2 regions of the Pseudoalteromonas sp. SR44-5 genome follow, and region 1 is predicted to be linked to the other one. Evidence: predicted binding sites of a transcription regulator. Region 1 holds the regulator's gene; the other holds the start of a gene.
The links. The regulator MetJ, encoded in region 1, represses methionine synthesis genes. The targets are predictions, from matches to a motif close to TAGACGTCTAGACGTCTA.

Region 1 (13,736 bases):
GGGGGTCGCAGCATCGCGGGTGTTACTTGGGGTACATTTTCCTGTTGATGTAGTGCTTGGTGCATTGATGGGGGGAAGCTGTGGTTTATTGGCAATCTTGATAGTGGCTACCTTATGAAAATACTTTATGGCATTCAAGGGACCGGTAATGGTCATATAACCCGAGCAAGGGTGATGGCGAATGCGTTTAAGCAAATGGGGATTGCTGTAGATTATGTGTTTTCAGGGCGAGCCCAGCAGAATTACTTTGATATGGACGAGTTTACTAATTATCGCAGCTTTCGGGGGTTATCTTTTACTACTCAAAATGGTCAAGTCAATAGTTACCAAACAGTGAAAAATAGCCGTATATGTAGATTACTAAAAGACATAAAGCAGTTAGATGTATCGGGTTATGATTTTGTGTTTAATGACTTTGAACCGATCACTGCATGGGCAGCAAAACGCCAAGCAGTGCCAGTAATAGGCATGAGTCATCAAGCTGCATTTTTATCACCCAAAGTACCAATGTTTGGCCATAGTTTACTGCGCCGCTCATTAATAAAATATTATGCTCCTGCTGATACCTATTTAGGCGTGCATTGGCAGCCATTCGCACAAAATATCATCCCTCCTTTTATTGCTCATCATCGACATGATAATCCGGTCAATGTTGACAATAAAGTATTGGTATATTTACCTTTTGAAGAACTGCGAAGTGTGATTGATTACTTACAAGATTTTCCTGAAAAAGAATTTTATTGTTACCACCCGCAAGCTCAGGATAGTTCATCCGCTAATATTCATCTACGAGCCCCTTCACGTGGTGGCTTTTTAAATGATTTAGCCAATGCCAGTGGCGTGATCGCAAATGCGGGTTTTGAGCTCTCTAGCGAAGCACTAAAATTAGGTAAAAAACTGTTATTGAAACCATTGTCAGGGCAGTTTGAACAAGACGCCAATGCACAAACATTATTAGCAATGAAAGCCGCGCACGTAATGAATTACTTAAACCCCAATGCGTTGGATGACTGGCTCAATAGTACATCACAAAAACAGATTAATTTTCCAAGTGATCCACAGCCATTAGTTGAGTGGTTAGCAGCTAAACAGTGGCATAACACACAGGAATTACATCAAAATTTGTGGGCTTCGGTAGGTTAAATTCAAAATCAACGGATTTTTTAAAGCGCTGTAGTAAAAAACAATAATAATGTAAGCCAATTGTTAGTTATTTAACTATACTATCTTGCAGTGATTTATTTTATAGGCTGTTGTTAATGAGTTTACTCCAAAATTTGACTATTAAACGTCGTTTACAAGTCAATGCATTAGTTGTTGGTCTCGCTATGGTCGTTATGTTGTGCGTCATTATCTATGAGGCACGCATTATGCTGAAACTAAATGAAACGATTCAGTATGCTGAAGAGCTTGATATACACGAACTGTCAATGCGTAAGTACGAAAAAGACTTTTTGTTTTATAAGCAAGAAGGCAGCTTAGAGTTATTCGATCAAGAATATGAGCAGCTACAGGTTAAAATAAAAATGTTGGCTCAGTTATCAGCCGAGCTTGATATTGCCACTGCGCAAGTCGAGCAATTTGTAGCACTTGCTAAGCAGTATAATGACGACTTTCAAAAAGTTGTAAAATTACAAAAGAAAATTGGTTTGCACCCTAAAGATGCGCTTTATGGCGAACTACGAGATGCTGTACATCAAATGGAAACGCTGTTAAATAAGCAAGATAACTATCATTTACTCACTTTGATGTTGCAGCTTAGACGCTCTGAAAAAGATTTTATGCTGCGTTTTGACCTAAAATATTTAACTCGTTTTGAAGACGGCGTATCGCAGCTAGAACGTCAAATTCGCAACGAAAACTTGGCTTCAAGTGACCAGTCTGAGCTGTTACGTTTACTTGCAATTTATAAAAGTAAGTTTAAGTCGTTAGTTGATGCGCAAGTTGCATTAGGTCTGGATTTAGGTTCAGGTGCACTTGGTAAAATGAGAGACAGCGTTAAACAAAGTGATGATTTAGTCACTTTAATTACGACTGCAACGAAACAACAAGTTGAGTCTACTGCTGCACAAGCACAAATGATTGCTATCGCAATTTTTATTGTTGCCAGCTTACTGGTGATGATTTTGGTGTACTTTACAAGTCGCTCGATTATCGTGCCGATTGAACGGGTGTATCACACCATCAATGAAATTCGTCGCAACAATGATTTACGACTTGTTATAGAACACAGTGGTAAAGACGAAGTTACTACCATGACGATCGATTTTAATAGTCTCATAAATGATTTTAAAGAACTGATCTACGAAGTGAATACAGCTTTAACAACTTTAAATATCGCTACCGATCATTTATCGGAGACTACTGCTGCAACCAGCTCGGGCATGCAAGAGCAGTTGCATGAAGCTGATATGGTTGCAACCGCCGCAACTGAAATGCAAGCTACCATTCAAGACATTTCTCATAATACCGAGGCTGCAGCCAAAAAAGCAGAATCAACCAATCAAAGTGCTCAACAGGGACGCAAGGAAGTTGAAGCAACGGTTAAGCAGATCAATCAATTATCTGATTCACTGGGTAATGCCACTACCGTAGTATCACAGCTTGAAAAAGACGGTGAAACCATTGGCTCAGTATTGGATGTTATTCGTGGTATTGCTGAACAAACTAATTTACTAGCACTCAATGCCGCAATCGAAGCTGCGCGCGCCGGAGAGCAAGGCCGTGGCTTTGCTGTTGTTGCTGATGAAGTGCGTTCACTTGCACAGCGTACTCAAGAGTCAACCAAAGAGATTGAGAGCATTATCTCGATTTTACAAGGGCGTACTCAAGAAGTCGTAAGCATAATGCAACGATGCCGAACACAAGGCGGCGAAAGCGCAGCACAAGCAACAAAAGCGGGTGAACTACTGAACTCTATTACCGAAGATGTGCAAACTATTATGGAAATGAGCACGCATATTGCCACCGCAATTGACGAGCAAAGCCAAGTTGCTTCTGAGGTGAATAAAAACGTCGTGCGTATTCGTGATATCGCCGAAGATGCCTCAGCTCATTCATCAAAAAATGCACAAACTAGCGAAGAGGTATCAGAGCAAGCAAGAGTGCTTTACGCCGCGATAGATAAGTTTAAGGTTTAAAAACAGAAGCTAGGTTCTAGGATTTAGGTTCTAGGAATTAGCTGAGCTTTAAGCGCTAAGCCATAAGTTTTAAGCAGCCCTGAGTTGTTTGAAAGTTATGGCTTTTTTGTTTGGATAATTAAATAAGCGCCGCGCCTCTGAGCCTCTTTGTAAATATTTCAATTAAAGATCTTTTGCACAAAGAGAAGGGAGTGAAAAGCTTCAGGTTTTGAGCAACGAGCTGCGGGTATACGCCTAGCTCCATTGTAGGTCGTCATTTATGGCGAAAATCAATTAACTATTGGAATTGACTGCTAAAGCACGACCTACGCCAACCTCAGCCTTTAGGCCCTACCTCTAAAACGCAGCGTCTCTTGACCTCTTTGTGAATAATTCACTAAATTTTTTTGCACACAGAGAAGGGAATGAGCAGTAAATGAAGGAAACTTAGCGCTTAGTATTGGCATGCTTAAATAACTGATAATCTAACATGAATATTACTAAGCGATTGAATCAAAATAGCAACTCCGCTATGGTTAAACCATCAATAACAATAAATTAAAAACGAGTTATTCTACAGGCTCGTTAGGATTACGAGAGTATCAATGAAACTTTTAAGCTGGATTTTACTGATATTATTTATATTATCTTATGGTGGTTCTGCATTATTTTGTTCAGGTTTTGTTGATATTATTGAGCCAAATTTTGGTGAATGCTTTAACAGTGGTGTTTCATATTTTGATTATTTTCCAAAAGGTCAGTCTCCTCTTGAAATGTTAGGTGTAAAACTAATTGCGGCATGCTTAGTAATATCATTTGTTATTGGTTTTATTTATCATAAGTTTAAAGTCAGAAAGCAACCCTAACATATATGAGCCTTAACTCAGTCAATAGGCAATAGTATTACCTTTGACGGTTTAAATTCGGTAACGGCCAAACTTAAAATCAATAAACAAATTTGTTTACATCGTCTGTCGATGCAGCTGCAAGTAGCTTACGGTAATCATACTATTTTAGGACTTATTAAAAACCTAGTTACCTAGCACCTTCTCGTTACGCTTCGCTACACTCAACCAGAATGACATAGTTAACTTTAACGCCGAGCTGCGCTAACTTTCACCTTGAACCTTTTAACTCGCAAACTCGCTAAGGTACAAACTTGATCGGTACACTGTCTTTATTGGCTTGATGTTCTGCGAGGCGTTGTTGGTAGGTTTGCCATAAATCGTCATGTTGGGCTTGTAGATGGCTGAAATATGCCCAGCTAAATAAACCGCTGTTGTGGCCATCGTCAAAGTCTAAACGCAGTGCGTAGTGGCCGACTGGCTCGATGCTTTTGATGCTAACCTGCGATTTACCGAGTACCAATTTCATTTGTTCGTTACCATGGCCTTGTACTTCGGCAGACGGTGAATGAACACGTAAAAACTCACTACTAAAAGTACAGTGGGTGTCATCGTCAAAATAGACATCAAGGGTTTTGCTAACGGTATGATGATGTACCTTGATCACTTGCTTCATTGTTATGCCTGTGTATTGAGCCTAGAACCAAGAACTTAGAGCCTGGGCCCTAAGTTCTAGTTTTAAAATTAAAGAATAAAGCGACTTAGGTCTTCATCTTCCACCAGTGCACCTAAATGCTTCTCAACATAGGCGGCATCAATGACTAAACTGGTGCCAGCTTGCTCTGATGCATCATAGGAAATTTCTTCCATCAGTTTTTCCATTACCGTATGTAGGCGACGTGCACCAATGTTTTCGGTTTTTTCATTAACTTGCCATGCCGCTTTGGCAATGCGCTCGATGGCGTCATCGCTAAACTCTACACTTACTTGCTCTGTTTTAAGTAGTGCATGTTGTTGCTCGGTCAGTGAGGCATGTGGTTCGGTTAAAATACGTTTAAAGTCGTCAGCGGTTAATGCTTCAAGCTCTACACGAATAGGTAAGCGACCTTGTAGCTCTGGGATCATGTCAGATGGTTTTGCCATTTGGAATGCGCCAGAGGCAATAAACAACATATGGTCAGTTTTCACCATGCCATGCTTAGTGCTCACGGTTGAGCCCTCAATCAGTGGCAGTAAGTCACGCTGTACGCCTTCACGGCTTACATCTGGACCTGATGATTCACCGCGTTTACAGATTTTGTCTATCTCGTCGATAAACACAATACCGTTTTGTTCGGCTGCGAAGATTGCTTGCTCTTTTAGCTCTTCAGGGTTTACTAATTTAGAGGCTTCTTCTTCAACCAATAATTTAAACGCTTCTTTAATTTTAAGTTTGCGTTTAGTGCGCTTGTCACCCGCCATATTTTGGAACATGCCTTGCAGCTGGTTGGTCATTTCTTCCATACCAGGTGGTGCCATGATCTCAACATTTGGTTGTGCTTGGGCTAAATCAATATCAATTTCTTTATCGTCTAATTGACCTTCGCGTAATTTTTTACGGAAGATCTGACGCGTTGAAGATCCTTCATCGCGTTGGCTTTCACCAGACGAATCTTTAGCAGGAGTCAGTAGTGCATCTAAAATACGTTCTTCGGCAGCTTCTTCTGCGCGATGTTTGAATTTTTTAGTTTGTTGTTCACGGGTCATTTTGATTGATACATCAACCAAGTCGCGAATGATGGTTTCAACCTCTTTACCAACATAGCCCACTTCAGTGAACTTAGTCGCTTCGACTTTAATGAAAGGCGCGTTGGCAAGTTTTGCTAAACGACGGGCAATTTCAGTTTTACCAACACCGGTTGGACCGATCATCAGAATATTCTTCGGCGTTACTTCAGCGCGAAGATCTTCATCTAATTGCATGCGGCGCCAGCGATTACGAAGGGCAATAGCCACTGCTTTTTTTGCTTTTGCTTGACCAATTATATGCAGGTCAAGTTCATGAACGATTTCTCTGGGAGTCATATCAGACATAGCAGTTCCTATTACAATTCTTCGATGGTTTGAAAGTTATTTGTGAATACACAAATGTTGCCGGCAATTGTCAGGCTTTTTTCAACAATTTCGCGGGCGCTTAAATCGGTGTTTTCAAGTAGGGCAGTTGCAGCTGATTGGGCAAAGTTACCACCACTACCAATGGCAATTAAATCATTTTCAGGCTGCACAACATCACCGTTACCAGTAATTATCAGTGAGGCTGTGGAGTCGGCAACAGCAAGCAATGCTTCGAGTTTGCGCAAGGCGCGATCGCTACGCCAATCTTTAGCCATTTCAACAGCGGCTTTGGTTAGGTTGCCTTGGTGCATTTCAAGCTTGCTTTCAAAACGTTCGAACAGGGTGAAGGCATCAGCAGTGCCGCCAGCAAAACCGGCGATCACTTTGCCATTATAAAGGCGTCGAACTTTGCGGGCGTTGCCCTTCATTACGGTGTTACCAAGTGAAACTTGGCCATCGCCACCAATGACGACTTTATCGCCGCGACGTACACTTACAATAGTGGTCATGTTATTCCTCATCATCGAGTCGCAGGGGCGACTCGTTAAAAGCGATTGATGATGAGTTAATATGGGTTAATGGGCTAAAATCAAGTCCAATTCCAAATTCCGCAACCAGTTATTTTGTTACGCTTTAGTTTGTTTTTATCACTTTCGGCTAAACGTTTGGTTTTATAAGGACCTAAACGCACTTTATACCAGACACCGTTAGTGCCAGTTGTTTCACGAATTTCGGCGATTAATCCGGCAAATGCAATTTTAGCTTTTAAGGTTTCTGCTTGGCCATGGGTTCTGAACGAACCGCATTGCATTACATAAGGGCCTTTTTGTTCAAGCTCTCTTACTTCAACTTGAATTTCATGCTCTTTGATTTCTTTTATGAATTCAGGAGGGCGTGGTTTAGGCAACTCTTGTTGCACTTTTGCAGGTGTTGGGTTTGCTTGTTGTTCAACCAGCTTTGGATCTGCATTGGTTTTGACATACCATAAACCAAAACTAAAACCGCCAACAAGTAGTACGGTAACCAGTACTAATAATACGGGGAATGGTTTTTTCGGTGGCGCTGTTTTTTTGCTATTACGGTTGCCCGGTTTTTTATTAATAAAATCGTGTTGTGCCATGGTGGTATTGGGCTTCTAACCTTAAATCATATCTATTGGATCTACATCTAAGCTCCATCGCACCTTTTGCGCTAATTTACTGGTACTTAAGTAGTCTACCATTTGCGCGAGATATTGGTGTAATAGAGGGCGTTCGAGCGCTTGAATATGCAATTGAAAGCGATATTTCCCCGCAATTCGCTCGAGCGGTGCAGGGATCGGACCTAGCAATTGTATACCAGTTAGACCTTGGACTGGAACTAAATCTGTTAAAAAATCGACCACTTGCTTTATGTTGTGACCTTCAGCGCGGACAATCGCCATATTAGTTATTGGTGGTAGCTGTGCGTCATCGCGCTCTTGCAGTGCAAAACGGGCGAAATCTTGATAACCATTATTGACTAAATCTTGTAATAAAGGATGTTCGGGAAAGTGAGTTTGCAATAATACATGACCTGGTTCGCCACTGCGCCCAGCACGGCCAGCCACCTGAGTAACCAATTGTGCTAAATGCTCTGTGGCGCGAAAGTCGCACGAGTACAAGCCGCCGTCGACATCAAGGATCAATACTAAGCTCACATCAGCAAAGTGATGACCTTTGGCAAGCATTTGGGTGCCAACTAAAATCCTTGCACCGCCTTGGTTTATATCGTCTAGGGCTTTTTCTAAACTGCCTTTACGACGCGTTGAGTCGCGATCAATCCGGCTAATCGGGGTATCAGGAAACTCGGTTGTTAAAAACTCTTCTATTTGTTCGGTGCCTTTGCCGTTAGGAAATATTTGTGTACTACCACAGTCTGGACACTGATGCGGCACGCGTTCTTGCTCACCGCAGTGATGGCAAATCATCTGGCCGATGGCTTTGTGAAAAGTCGCACTAGTGCTGCAACGTGTGCACTCACTTAACCAACCACATTCATGGCAAATCAGGGTAGGCGAAAAACCGCGACGGTTTAGAAATACCATCACTTGTTTGCCTCGTTTTAAATGCTGACGCATAGTGGCAAGACTGGCATGGGCTATACCAGCTTGATCCGGCTGGCCTTTCATATCAATCAGCTGAAATTTATTGTCGGTACTGGTTTGCGCACGTTGCGTTAGGCTCAGCAGTTGGTATTTATTATGAATTGCCTTATGCAAGGTTTCGAGCGCCGGGGTTGCTGAGCCTAAGATCAGCGGTATTTTATGTTGAAAAGCGCGGTATGCGGCTAAATCACGGGCATGGTAACGTAAGGTATCTTGTTGTTTAAATGAACCGTCATGTTCTTCATCAACAATGATCATACCAAGCTTTAAAAATGGTAAAAAGATACTCGAACGTGTACCAATCACAATTGCGCAACTGGCTTTTTCACAAAAGCGCCAAGTTTGTAAGCGTTCGTTATCGGTCAGTGCTGAATGCCACAGCATAATCGGCGTATCAGGAAAGCGACGACGAAATCGATTAACCGTTTGTGGCGTAAGGCCAATTTCAGGCACTAGTACGAGTGCTTGTTCACCGCGTTTTAAAACCTCTTCAAGGCATTGTAAGTAAACCTCGGTTTTACCACTGCCAGTAACACCTTCTAGTAAAAAGCTATTGAAACCGACCGCTTGATTAATGGTGGTACAGGCTACTGCTTGCTCTTTATTTAGAGTCGGCTTAGTGCCTACGGTGGGAAGTTGTTGTTGCCATTGGTTGTCGTGTTCAATCGTTTGGCTGATCAGCTCTTTGTTAAGTAAGCTGTCGATAGTTTTTTTACTAAACCCCAGCGCTTTTAATTCTGTAAGTGATGATTTACCCGAATCTGCCAGTTGTTTGAGTAAGCTTAGTTGGCTCTTTGCTTTTAAAGACGGTAATTTAGCGCCTTTTGCAGTTAGTGCCACCATACTAATACTGCTTTTATCTGGGCACAGTCCTTGACGCAGCGCGCCAGGCAGGGCGATATGAATTGTTTCACCTAGTGGGTAGCAATAATAGCGCGCAGTAAAACGCAATAATTCGATATGTCGCTCTGATAAAACGGCTTCATCATCAATCACTTCAAGCACTGCTTTAAGTTTATTAACCGGCACATCGGTGTTGGTTTTTAGCGCCAGTACGACCGCAACTTTGCGCTGATTACCAAATGGCACCCATACCCGCGCACCGACTTTAGGCATCACCGATAAACCATCGAGTTGCTCTGGAATGCGATAATCAAAGGTGCGATGCAACGGTACTTTTATAGCAACTTCAACAAAACTCATAACAACCCAAACAAGAACGAATAAGGGAGTTAATGTACTAAAATTATGGCTGAAAACCTACCTGCAAATACCTTCTTTAAAACTTTTGTTCATTTTATTAGCAAAAACGACATTTAAAGCTTGTAGCAAGTGGGGTTGTTGCTTAGAATACGCGTCCTAAATAATTTGTTTTAACGACGTATGGTGCCAGACTCCGGGTTTGGAGAGCGATGCGGCCTTAACTAGAGGTTTCTATGAAAGAAGGTATTCACCCTAAGTACGAAGTAATTTCAGCATCATGTTCATGTGGAAATAAATTCGAAACTCGTTCTACTCTGTGTAAAGACATTCACTTAGACGTATGTTCTGCGTGTCACCCGTTTTACACTGGTAAGCAAAAAGTTTTAGACACAGGTGGCCGTGTTGATCGCTTTAACAAGCGTTTCGGTTCACTTAGCAGCAAGTAATTCTTGTTGTTTTGTCGGAAAAAGCACCTTAGGGTGCTTTTTTTTATGCCTGCTATTTATTAAAAACACCGCCTTTTAGTCTTTATTTCTTGCTCTAGTGCTCCAGCTTTACGCATTCATTATGTTGTGACTATTTCCCACTTTTATATCCAGTATAGCGAGTAAATAACAGACAAATAGTGATTTGTTGACTATATTGTCATTCTCGTTAAAGCGATAAATTAAACGTTTTTGTCGGTAAAGTTAGGTCTTTTGCGGTTAAATGTTGTTAACGTCTTACTTTGATGGTTTTTAGTCATAGGTCATTATTTTTGCTTTAAAGCGTTGCATAATGAGCATTTTAAGATGGGTTTTTTGATGCTTTGTGGCGTTTTTATAGCCGAAAATTGAAGCTTTTTTGCAAAAAATGCTGACAAAACGCATAAAATTAACGGATATAGCATATAACAGGATAGACCTGATATTGCTTGAATTTAATTATAATATAGGTATCGTTCCCTATAAGATATAAGAACTGCTTACTCTCACTTTCAACTTAACTTACTTGCAGGATAAAATCGCGTTATGTCAGACTTTCGTGAACAAGCTTTACATTACCATTCGCACCCCGTTCCAGGAAAAATTAGCGTTGAGCTTACAAAGCCAGCTGAAACCGTACAGGATCTTGCACTCGCATACAGCCCCGGTGTTGCAGAACCGGTACGTGAAATAGCTGCTGATCCCGCTAATGCCTACAAATACACCGGTAAAGGCAATATGGTTGCGGTTATTACTAACGGCACCGCTATTTTAGGTTTAGGTAACTTAGGTCCATTGGCTTCAAAACCGGTTATGGAAGGTAAAGCGTTATTATTTAAACGCTTTGCGGGTCTAGATTCGATAGATATTGAGGTGAAACACAATACCACCGAAGATTTCATCAATACAGTTGCTAACATCGCTGATACGTTTGGCGGTATTAACTTAGAAGACATTAAAGCGCCAGAGTGTTTTGAAATAGAAAAAGCATTGATCGAGCGTTGTAGCATTCCAGTGTTCCACGACGATCAACACGGTACCGCGATTGTAACGGCTGCTGGTATGATCAACGCACTTGAAGTACAAGGCAAAGAAATCGAAGATGCGATTATCGTTTGTTTAGGAGCCGGTGCCGCAGCGGTTGCGTGTATGGAGCTACTGATCAAGTGTGGTGCATTGCGTGAACATATTTACATGTTAGATCGTAAAGGCGTTATTCATACTCGTCGTGATGATTTAAACGAGTACAAACAGTTATTCGCTAACAATACAGATAAGCGCACACTGCAAGATGTTATTGCTGATGCCGATGTATTTGTTGGTGTATCTGGCCCGAATTTACTTTCTCCTGACGATCTTAAGTTAATGGCTGATCGACCTGTAGTGTTTGCCTGTTCAAACCCAGATCCAGAAATCTCACCAGTGCTTGCTCATGGTGCTCGCGATGATTTAATCATGGCAACGGGTCGTTCAGATTATCCAAACCAAGTTAACAACGTGCTGTGTTTCCCATTTATTTTCCGTGGTGCGCTAGATGTGCGTGCAAGCAAAATTAATGATGAAATGAAAATTGCTGCGGTTGACGCTATTCGTAGCATTGCTAAAGAACCAGTACCAGCGGAAGTATTAAAAGCGGCGGGTGTTGAGACACTTGAATTTGGTGCGCAGTATATTATTCCAAAACCGATGGATCCGCGTCTATTACCGCGCATTGCCAAAGCAGTAGCGCAAGCGGCAATTGATTCTGGTGTTGCACAAATTGATATGCCGGAAAACTACATGGAGTAGCTGCTTCGCTGCAATTGGTAATGGCACAATAATAAAAACCTCAGCAACTTACGTTACTGAGGTTTTTTTGTAGCCAATTCCTGAAGCAGGAATATATACAAATGATAACTTAATCTTCGTTGAGTACAGGTACTTCGAGACCCATCTCAAGCATGATTTTTTTCACTTCTTCAGGCACTTTCTCTGGATTATCTTTACGTAAATCTTCATCGTTTGGCAGTGGTTGGCCAGTAAATGCGTGTAAAAATGCTTCACAAAGTAATTCGCTATTTGTTGCATGGCGAAGATTATTAATTTGACGACGAGTGCGCTCATCAGTCAAAACTTTTAATACATTTAGCGGGATCGAAACGGTGATCTTTTTAACTTGTTCTGATTTTTTCCCGTGTTCTGCGTATGGGTGAATATATTCACCATTCCATTTAGCCATAGGATGTATCGTTGCCTCAGGTTGTTAATTGTTTGCGCGACCTTTTGCAGCGCAAAGATGGCGAAATTCTATCGTGTTAAAAAAGATAGTCAAATACTTGTTTTTTAGCCATCTAGCAGCTTAAATGTTTTTACTTCTAATCTTGCGGCTAAAACCGCATAAATGCTTTGACTTATTAAATTTGATCCTCTAACCTTTTAGACGTCTAAACATCCATTTAATTTTAGGTGACGGTATGAGTCAAAAGAATAAAGCAACCATTGCAGTACGCAATGGTATTGATGCAGATAAACATCACGGCGCGGTTGTGCCTCCCATTCATTTATCGACCACCTACTCATTTGCTGATTTTGATAAAAAGCGCCAATATGATTATGGCCGTAGCGGCAACCCAAACCGTGATTTACTCGCTGAAACGCTCGCTAAGCTTGAAGGTGGCGCTAAGGGGATTATCACTGCAACGGGCATGGCTGCGGTGCATTTAGCTACTCAGCTGCTAAACAGTGACGATACCTTAGTGATCCCACATGATTGCTATGGCGGTAGTTACCGCTTATTCACCTCACTTGAAAAGCGTGGCTTATTAAAGTTAGTGGTTTTAGATTTAACTAAATCTGAAAATCATCAAAAAATTCTTGAGATAAAACCAAAGCTAATTTGGATTGAAACACCGAGTAATCCTATCTTACGGTTAACCGATATTAAAGCGATCACCACGATTGCTAAGCAGTGCGGTGCGTTGGTTGGTGCCGATAACACATTTTTATCACCTGCTTTGCAAAACCCAATTGAGTTTGGTGTTGATATTGTGGTGCATTCGACCACTAAATATATTAACGGTCACTCAGATGTTGTTGGTGGTGCGGTGATCGCCGCTACCCAAGAGTTGGGTGATGAGCTTGCTTGGTGGGCTAATAACATTGGCATTACCGGTGCCCCGTTTGATAGCTACTTAACGTTACGTGGTTTACGTACTTTGAATGTTCGTTTACGTCAGCATCAAGAAAATGCCTTTATTATTGCCCAATATCTAGAAAACTCCCCTTATGTAAGCCAAGTATATTACCCTGGATTAGTATCTCATCCACAGCATGAACTCGCTAAACAGCAGCAACGTGGTTTTGGTGGCATGGTAAGCTTTGATATCAAAGGTGATATTAATGATGCTGCAGAATTTTTGACCAGCTTAGAAGAATTTAGCTTAGCTGAGTCATTAGGTGGGGTTGAGAGTTTGATTTGTCACCCTGCAACTATGACCCACGCAGGTATGGAGGCAACTGCTCGTCTTGCTGCGGGAGTAGGTGATACCCTGATCCGTATTTCGGTGGGCATTGAAGATGTAAAAGATTTAATCGCTGACTTAGATCGTGTATTCAATAAAGTGAAACCAGGTCAAGCTCAGCACGGCGTAAAAGTAATTGCTTCCTCTGTTCAACAACAAGATGATGAGCAATCAAACTCATTTAAACTGACTCCTGCACATACGGCTTTGTGGTAATAAAAAATGGTAAATATAGTTCATAAATTTGGTGGTTCTAGCCTTAGTTCTGCAGAGCGTTATCAGGCCGTAGCAAATATTATTCTAGCCCATACGGAAGCCGGTGATTGTGTGGTGGTATCCGCAGCCGGTAAAACTACCAATACGTTAGTTACGCTATGGCAGAGTTA
Region 2 (5,843 bases), on a different contig from region 1:
CTTTGTGTGCTTTGCAAAGCATCGCGATAGGGTGCTCGCTGTGTGGAAACTCCGCTGCGGTATTAATAAAAAAACAGCCATTAAAAGGTCCAAGCTCAGAGACTTTATTGTCTATCCAAGCGGAGAGTGCGCTAAAAAGTGCATAAGCCACTTCGAAGGGGGTATTGCAGTTTTCTAATTGTTCATACAACCACTGATTAAAGCGCTGATCTCTGAGCTCTAAACACGCACAGATCAACTCATCTTTACTGACAAAATGATTATAAAGCGTTTTTTTTGCAACACCTGCTTCTTTAAGTATTTCATTAATGCCTACCGCATGGATCCCTCTTTGATAGAACGCACTGAGTGCGGTATTAATTATCTGGGTACGTTTATCCATGGTTGCTCCTAGTCAAAAAGTAAGCTTGACATAAGTAGACCGACTTGTCTATCATCTAAGTGTAGACAAGTCGGTCTACCTCTGAAGGAAGTAATATTAATGAATGATGTATTTTACAAAGCCGTTATCGCGGGTATCTTTTCTGCACTGACACTTTCGGTATTAGCATATTTAGAAAGTTTAGGGAATTATGGTGTATGGCTTATGGCACCATTTGGCGCAACTGCGGTACTGGTGTTTGGTGTACCAAACAGCCCTTTAGCAAAAGCAAAAAATGTTATTGTAGGGCATTTCATCACTGCCGTGATAGGTTTGGCTTTTATTAGTTTTATAGGCGTGGATCCGATCAGTATTGCTATTGCGACTGGATTAGCTGTGACCGTAATGATGTTGACTAACACCATACATCCTGCAGCAGGGGCCAACCCTATTTTGATTATGGTCAGTGGTCAAAGTTGGGACTTTTTGATTATGCCAGTTCTTGTTGGTACCGTGTTTATTGTTATCTGTGGGTATATATCAGGGTGGTTGAATACAAAACTCAACGTTGTTGGCCATAAAAAAACCGCTTAAAAGCGGTTTTTTTATGCTACGAGTCTAAAGTTATTACACAACACCGCGAGGTAAGCGGCAATCGTGATCTTTTTTAGCTAGGTACACAATCCAAAACTCTTCGGCAGTGTAACCTTCCTCATTAGCTGTTGTTATAGTAAATGGTGGTTTTTTAACAGCTGCTTTAGCTGGCACTGCTGATTTAGTTTTAGTTTTCTTAGCAGGTGCTGCAGGTTGTGCAGACGTATCGCCTGAAGTTAGCTGCTCTGTTAATTCAGCAACTTCTGCAAGGCGCAAGTTTTTGCCGCCGTCGATGCTGTACCAACCAGGTTTGCTGGTAATTTCAGGTTTCTTACCATTGGCTGCTTGATATGCTGCTTCAAAGGCATTTAATACTTCTGTTTTGTCTAGTTTGCTCATCAGAGGCCCTATACGTTGTAAACACAGATTGAGAATATTTATTTATACCTATTTTTGACTTACTTTTCAATTTTTTGCGATTTTCCTTCCATTTTAGCCCTATAAACGCCAAAATTTGCACAAAATTTAACGCTAATCTGGAATAAAAAAATGCAGCGCAGAGAATTTAACCAATTACTAAATACCATTTTAAGACCTGATTCTATTCAAGACTTTTGCCCAAATGGGCTACAAGTCGAAGGACGTGAACAGATAAAAAAAATTGTTACAGGTGTCACTGCCAGTCAAGCATTAATCGATGCTGCAATTGCGCATGGCGCAGACACAATATTAGTTCATCATGGTTATTTCTGGAAAGGTGAAGCGCAACCTATTACCGGTATGAAAAAGCGTCGCATAGCTGCGTTACTTAATCATGATATCAATTTATTTGCCTATCATTTACCTCTTGATGTGCATCCATCAATCGGTAATAACGCGCAATTAGCACAGCTACTTGATTTAGAAATACTCGATGGTTTGGAGCCTGTAGCAAATAGTGTCGCAGTCAAAGGGCGTTTAAAAATCCCAATGAGTGGTGAGCAATTTGCACAAAAAATATTAACAGTGCTTGCTCGTGAACCTTTAGTGAGTCTAGTACGTGATGAGCTAATTGAGACCATCGCTTGGTGTACTGGAGGTGGTCAAGGTTATATTGATTTGGCTGCTAGCCAGGGGATTGATGCCTATTTAACAGGCGAGGCTTCAGAGCAGACCATTCACAGTTCGCGTGAGCAAAAGATCGATTTTTTTGCCGCAGGCCATCACGCCACCGAACGCTATGGCATAAAAGCGCTCGGTGAGTTATTGGCTGAGCAACATGGTTTTGATGTAACCTTCATTGATATAGACAACCCAGTTTGAGTTGCCAGCTAATTCACTTTAAGTGAGTTAGACCTTAAAGCGCTTCTGGATCAATCCAGCGGCGCACACTTATCAAAAACATGCCTATTCTTTCATGCCAATCACGGGTCACCGCTAATAGCACATCAGCACTTGGAATATACTGTTTATGGGTAGGCCATTCGCTAAAGTCATGAAAGTCAGTGGCGGCTGGAATAACATCAACGCCTTGGCTATTAAATAGATCTTTTGCTCGTGCCATGTGACTTGCCGAAGTTACCAGTGCAACTTTAAAATCAACTAGAGCAGGTGCTAAAAGCCGTGCTTCATCGGCGGTATCCATAGCCGTAGGATTTTGTTTAATACGCTGCGCATCAATACCTAAACTTATCGCGGTTTGTTGCATCAAACTACTGTTGGTCACTTTATTGTAACCGCCACCTGAAACAATAAGTTGAGCTTGTGGGTACACATATGCTAAGCGCATACCTTCGATTAGGCGGCTTTTAGCACAATTACCAAGTTGGCTATTGGCGTTAAGTTTTGGGTTAGGATTTATATCACAACCAAGTACCACTATTTTATCGAGTATCGGCTGTTTATTTGTATCAAAAACATACTTTAACTGTGAATTTGGAGCAATTATTTTTTGACCAATAAAAGGGGTACTGATCAGCAATAAACTGGTAATTGCGATTAAACCAATAAATATGCTGACTTTCTTGGTACGCAGTGCGATTAATAAGCAAACAAAGCACAGTAGAGCAAACAGAGGCAATGGCATTAGCATTGCACCGAGGATTTTTTTCAGTTCAAACATCACAGTAGCACACATAAAGGGGTTTTCTGTATGCTACTGGGTTAAACCTATTTTATCGACCGTTATTTAACTTACAGGTATTTAAAAAGTGGCGATACACTGGGTTATCTTTCATATTCTTTTTCATGGCTAAATACATTGGACGGGTTAATCCCAGCGCGCCTAATGGAATCGACTTAATGAGTCCTTGGCTTTCATATGGTGTTACTAACCAATCCGGTAATGCTGCAACCCCCATTCCGGCACTGACAAGCTGAAAAATGAGCAAGCCCTGATCTACGGTTTTCAAGGTGCCATCAAAACGTGCATTTTGAATAAAATGTTTGAAGATATCCTGACGCTCTCGTGGAATAGGGTATGAAATAATCGTCTCGTTTTTCAAATCAAGCGCCGTTACATAGGCTTTTTTCGCTAGTTCATGATCTGGGGCAACAATTAATTTAAGCTTAAAATCAAATAAATGTGCGTATTCAAGTTTATCTGGTTCACGAATGTCTGAAGTGAGTACTAAATCTAATTCATCACTGAGCAGCTCAGGAATAGCGTCATAACTAAAGCCGCGCTCATAATCAACTTTGATATCAGGCCAAAAGTTATTGAATTCTTTAATTGTTGGTAATAACCAATGAAAACAAGCATGGCATTCAACACTGAGTCGTAATTGTGAAATTGGTTGATTAAGACTTTCTTTTAAACGGCATTTGGTTGCTTCAACACGCGGGAGTACTTCGCTGGCAAGTTCAAGTAATAGCATACCTTGTGGGGTAAAGCGCACCGGTTGAGTTTTACGTTCAAATAGTTGGCAATCAAGCTTGTTTTCTAAATCTTTGATTTGATGAGATAAAGCGGATTGAGTCAAAAATAATTCGCGCGCAGTATTTACCAAAGAACCGGTTTCTTTCAAGGTTGCGATGGTCTTTAAGTGTTTTACATCAATCATCTTTAATAATTCTCATGGTAAAGGTGAGTTTAACTCAGATTACATCCATAATACGCCTTAAATTAAGATGCTTCAACGTCTAGATGGCTATAAATCACGTTTTTTTACGTGAAATTTACAAATCTACTATAGCACCATATTTGACAGCGATGTCATTGTGTTTTTTGAGTTTGCAAAAAATCATTTCCATGAATTTACCTCAAGTTGAAACTGAGGAAGCATCAATTGTTTGATGTCAGGTATAGGTTTATGGTTTAGCTATCTAAACAGCTGGAAGGGAATTTCAACATGGCACAATTACATAACTTAGGTTTTCCTCGCATAGGTAGAAAGCGTGAACTAAAATTTGCAGTAGAATCATACTGGGCTGGTAAAATCAGCCAAGAGCAGTTGCTTGATCAAGGTAAGACGATCCGGGCAGAAAATTGGGCTCTTCAAGCAGATGCTGGGATTGATTTATTACCGGTAGGTGACTTTGCTTGGTATGACCATGTGTTATCTACCTCTTTATTGATTGGCGCAGTGCCCAAGCGTCATCAAAAAGCGGATGGTAGCATTGATCTTGATACATTATTTCGTATTGGGCGTGGTCGTGCACCAAGCGGTTGTTCATGTGCAGCAAGCGAAATGACAAAGTGGTTTAATACTAATTATCATTACATAGTTCCAGAGCTAACTCATGATCAGCAGTTTCAACTAACTTGCACTGAGTTATTCGAGCAAGTTACTCAAGCACAAGCATTGGGGCACAATGCAAAAGTAGTATTGGTCGGCCCAGTCACTTATCTTTACTTAGCAAAATGTGCAGGTGAGGAGTTTGATAAACTTAGCTTACTTGAAAAACTATTAGCTGTTTATCAACACGTGTTCGCTAAATTAGCGCAGCAAGGGATTGAATGGGTACAGGTTGATGAGCCTATATTAGGTTTAGAGCTGACTGAAGATTATCAAGAGGCATTAAAAACAAGCTTTCGTGCACTTGCAGGTCAAGGCGTGAAGTTGTTACTTGCTAGTTATTTTGACTCAGTCACTGCCTACTTTGATGATATTGCAGGTTACCCTGTTGATGGCGTACATTTTGATTGTGTTGCAACAAATGTTGATGTTGCAAAACTAGATATATTATTAAGTACAGATCAAGTTTTATCATTAGGCGTAGTAAATGGCCGTAATATTTGGCGTACTGATTTAGAGGCTGTATTTAATAGCATAAAAGACATTGCGCTAAAGCGCGGTGATAATCTATGGCTTGCCCCATCTTGTTCTTTACTGCATACACCGGTTGATTTAGAGCAAGAAGAAAAGCTCGATGATGAACTTTGTTCATGGCTTGCATTTGCAAAACAAAAAGGCCAAGAGCTGTCATTATTAAAAGCCGCGCTTGAAAGCAATGATATCAGTGAGCTCGTTGCTTATTCAGCACCTATTAAAGCACGCTTAACCTCTACTCGTGTAAATAATACAGCTGTACAACAGCGTGTAACTGCACTCACCGCAAAAGACGGTAAGCGTAATCATGCATTTGCTCAACGTATTGAAAAACAACATGCAGCACTTAATTTACCGCTACTGCCGACCACCACGATAGGATCATTTCCACAAACTCAAGTAATTCGTCAAGCACGCCGTGATTATAAAGCCGGTGAATTATCTGCGGATGATTATCAAAGGCAAATTAAAGCAGAAATTCGCTACGCTGTTGAAGAGCAAGAGGCGCTTGATTTAGATGTGTTAGTGCACGGCGAAGCGGAGCGTAATGACATGGTTGAATACTTTGCTGAACTATTAGAAGGCTTTGCTTTTACCCAGTTTGGTTGGGTGCAAAGCTACGGCTCGCGATGCGTGAA

Region 2: the regulator MetJ is predicted to act here: its motif matches at 4,069-4,086, upstream of metE (5-methyltetrahydropteroyltriglutamate--homocysteine S-methyltransferase).

What each region holds. Positions count from the first base shown of each region.
Region 1 covers NZ_JACJDT010000007.1:68,440-82,175, forward strand. The annotation lists gene H5154_RS05740 (phosphatase PAP2 family protein) at 1-118, shown strand, start outside; gene H5154_RS05745 (MJ1255/VC2487 family glycosyltransferase) at 115-1,143, shown strand; gene H5154_RS05750 (methyl-accepting chemotaxis protein) at 1,260-3,140, shown strand; gene H5154_RS05755 (hypothetical protein) at 3,725-3,985, shown strand; gene H5154_RS05760 (gamma-butyrobetaine hydroxylase-like domain-containing protein) at 4,266-4,640, opposite strand; gene hslU (HslU--HslV peptidase ATPase subunit) at 4,709-6,037, opposite strand; gene hslV (ATP-dependent protease subunit HslV) at 6,049-6,567, opposite strand; gene H5154_RS05775 (SPOR domain-containing protein) at 6,648-7,178, opposite strand; gene priA (primosomal protein N') at 7,200-9,386, opposite strand; gene rpmE (50S ribosomal protein L31) at 9,620-9,832, shown strand; gene H5154_RS05790 (malic enzyme-like NAD(P)-binding protein) at 10,397-11,638, shown strand; gene metJ (met regulon transcriptional regulator MetJ) at 11,748-12,068, opposite strand; gene metB (cystathionine gamma-synthase) at 12,304-13,566, shown strand; gene metL (bifunctional aspartate kinase/homoserine dehydrogenase II) at 13,573-13,736, shown strand, end outside.
Region 2 covers NZ_JACJDT010000019.1:39,731-45,573, reverse strand. The annotation lists gene H5154_RS12085 (TetR/AcrR family transcriptional regulator) at 1-382, opposite strand, end outside; gene H5154_RS12080 (HPP family protein) at 482-955, shown strand; gene H5154_RS12075 (hypothetical protein) at 989-1,354, opposite strand; gene H5154_RS12070 (Nif3-like dinuclear metal center hexameric protein) at 1,505-2,257, shown strand; gene H5154_RS12065 (ElyC/SanA/YdcF family protein) at 2,292-3,056, opposite strand; gene H5154_RS12060 (LysR family transcriptional regulator) at 3,109-3,996, opposite strand; gene metE (5-methyltetrahydropteroyltriglutamate--homocysteine S-methyltransferase) at 4,285-5,843, shown strand, end outside.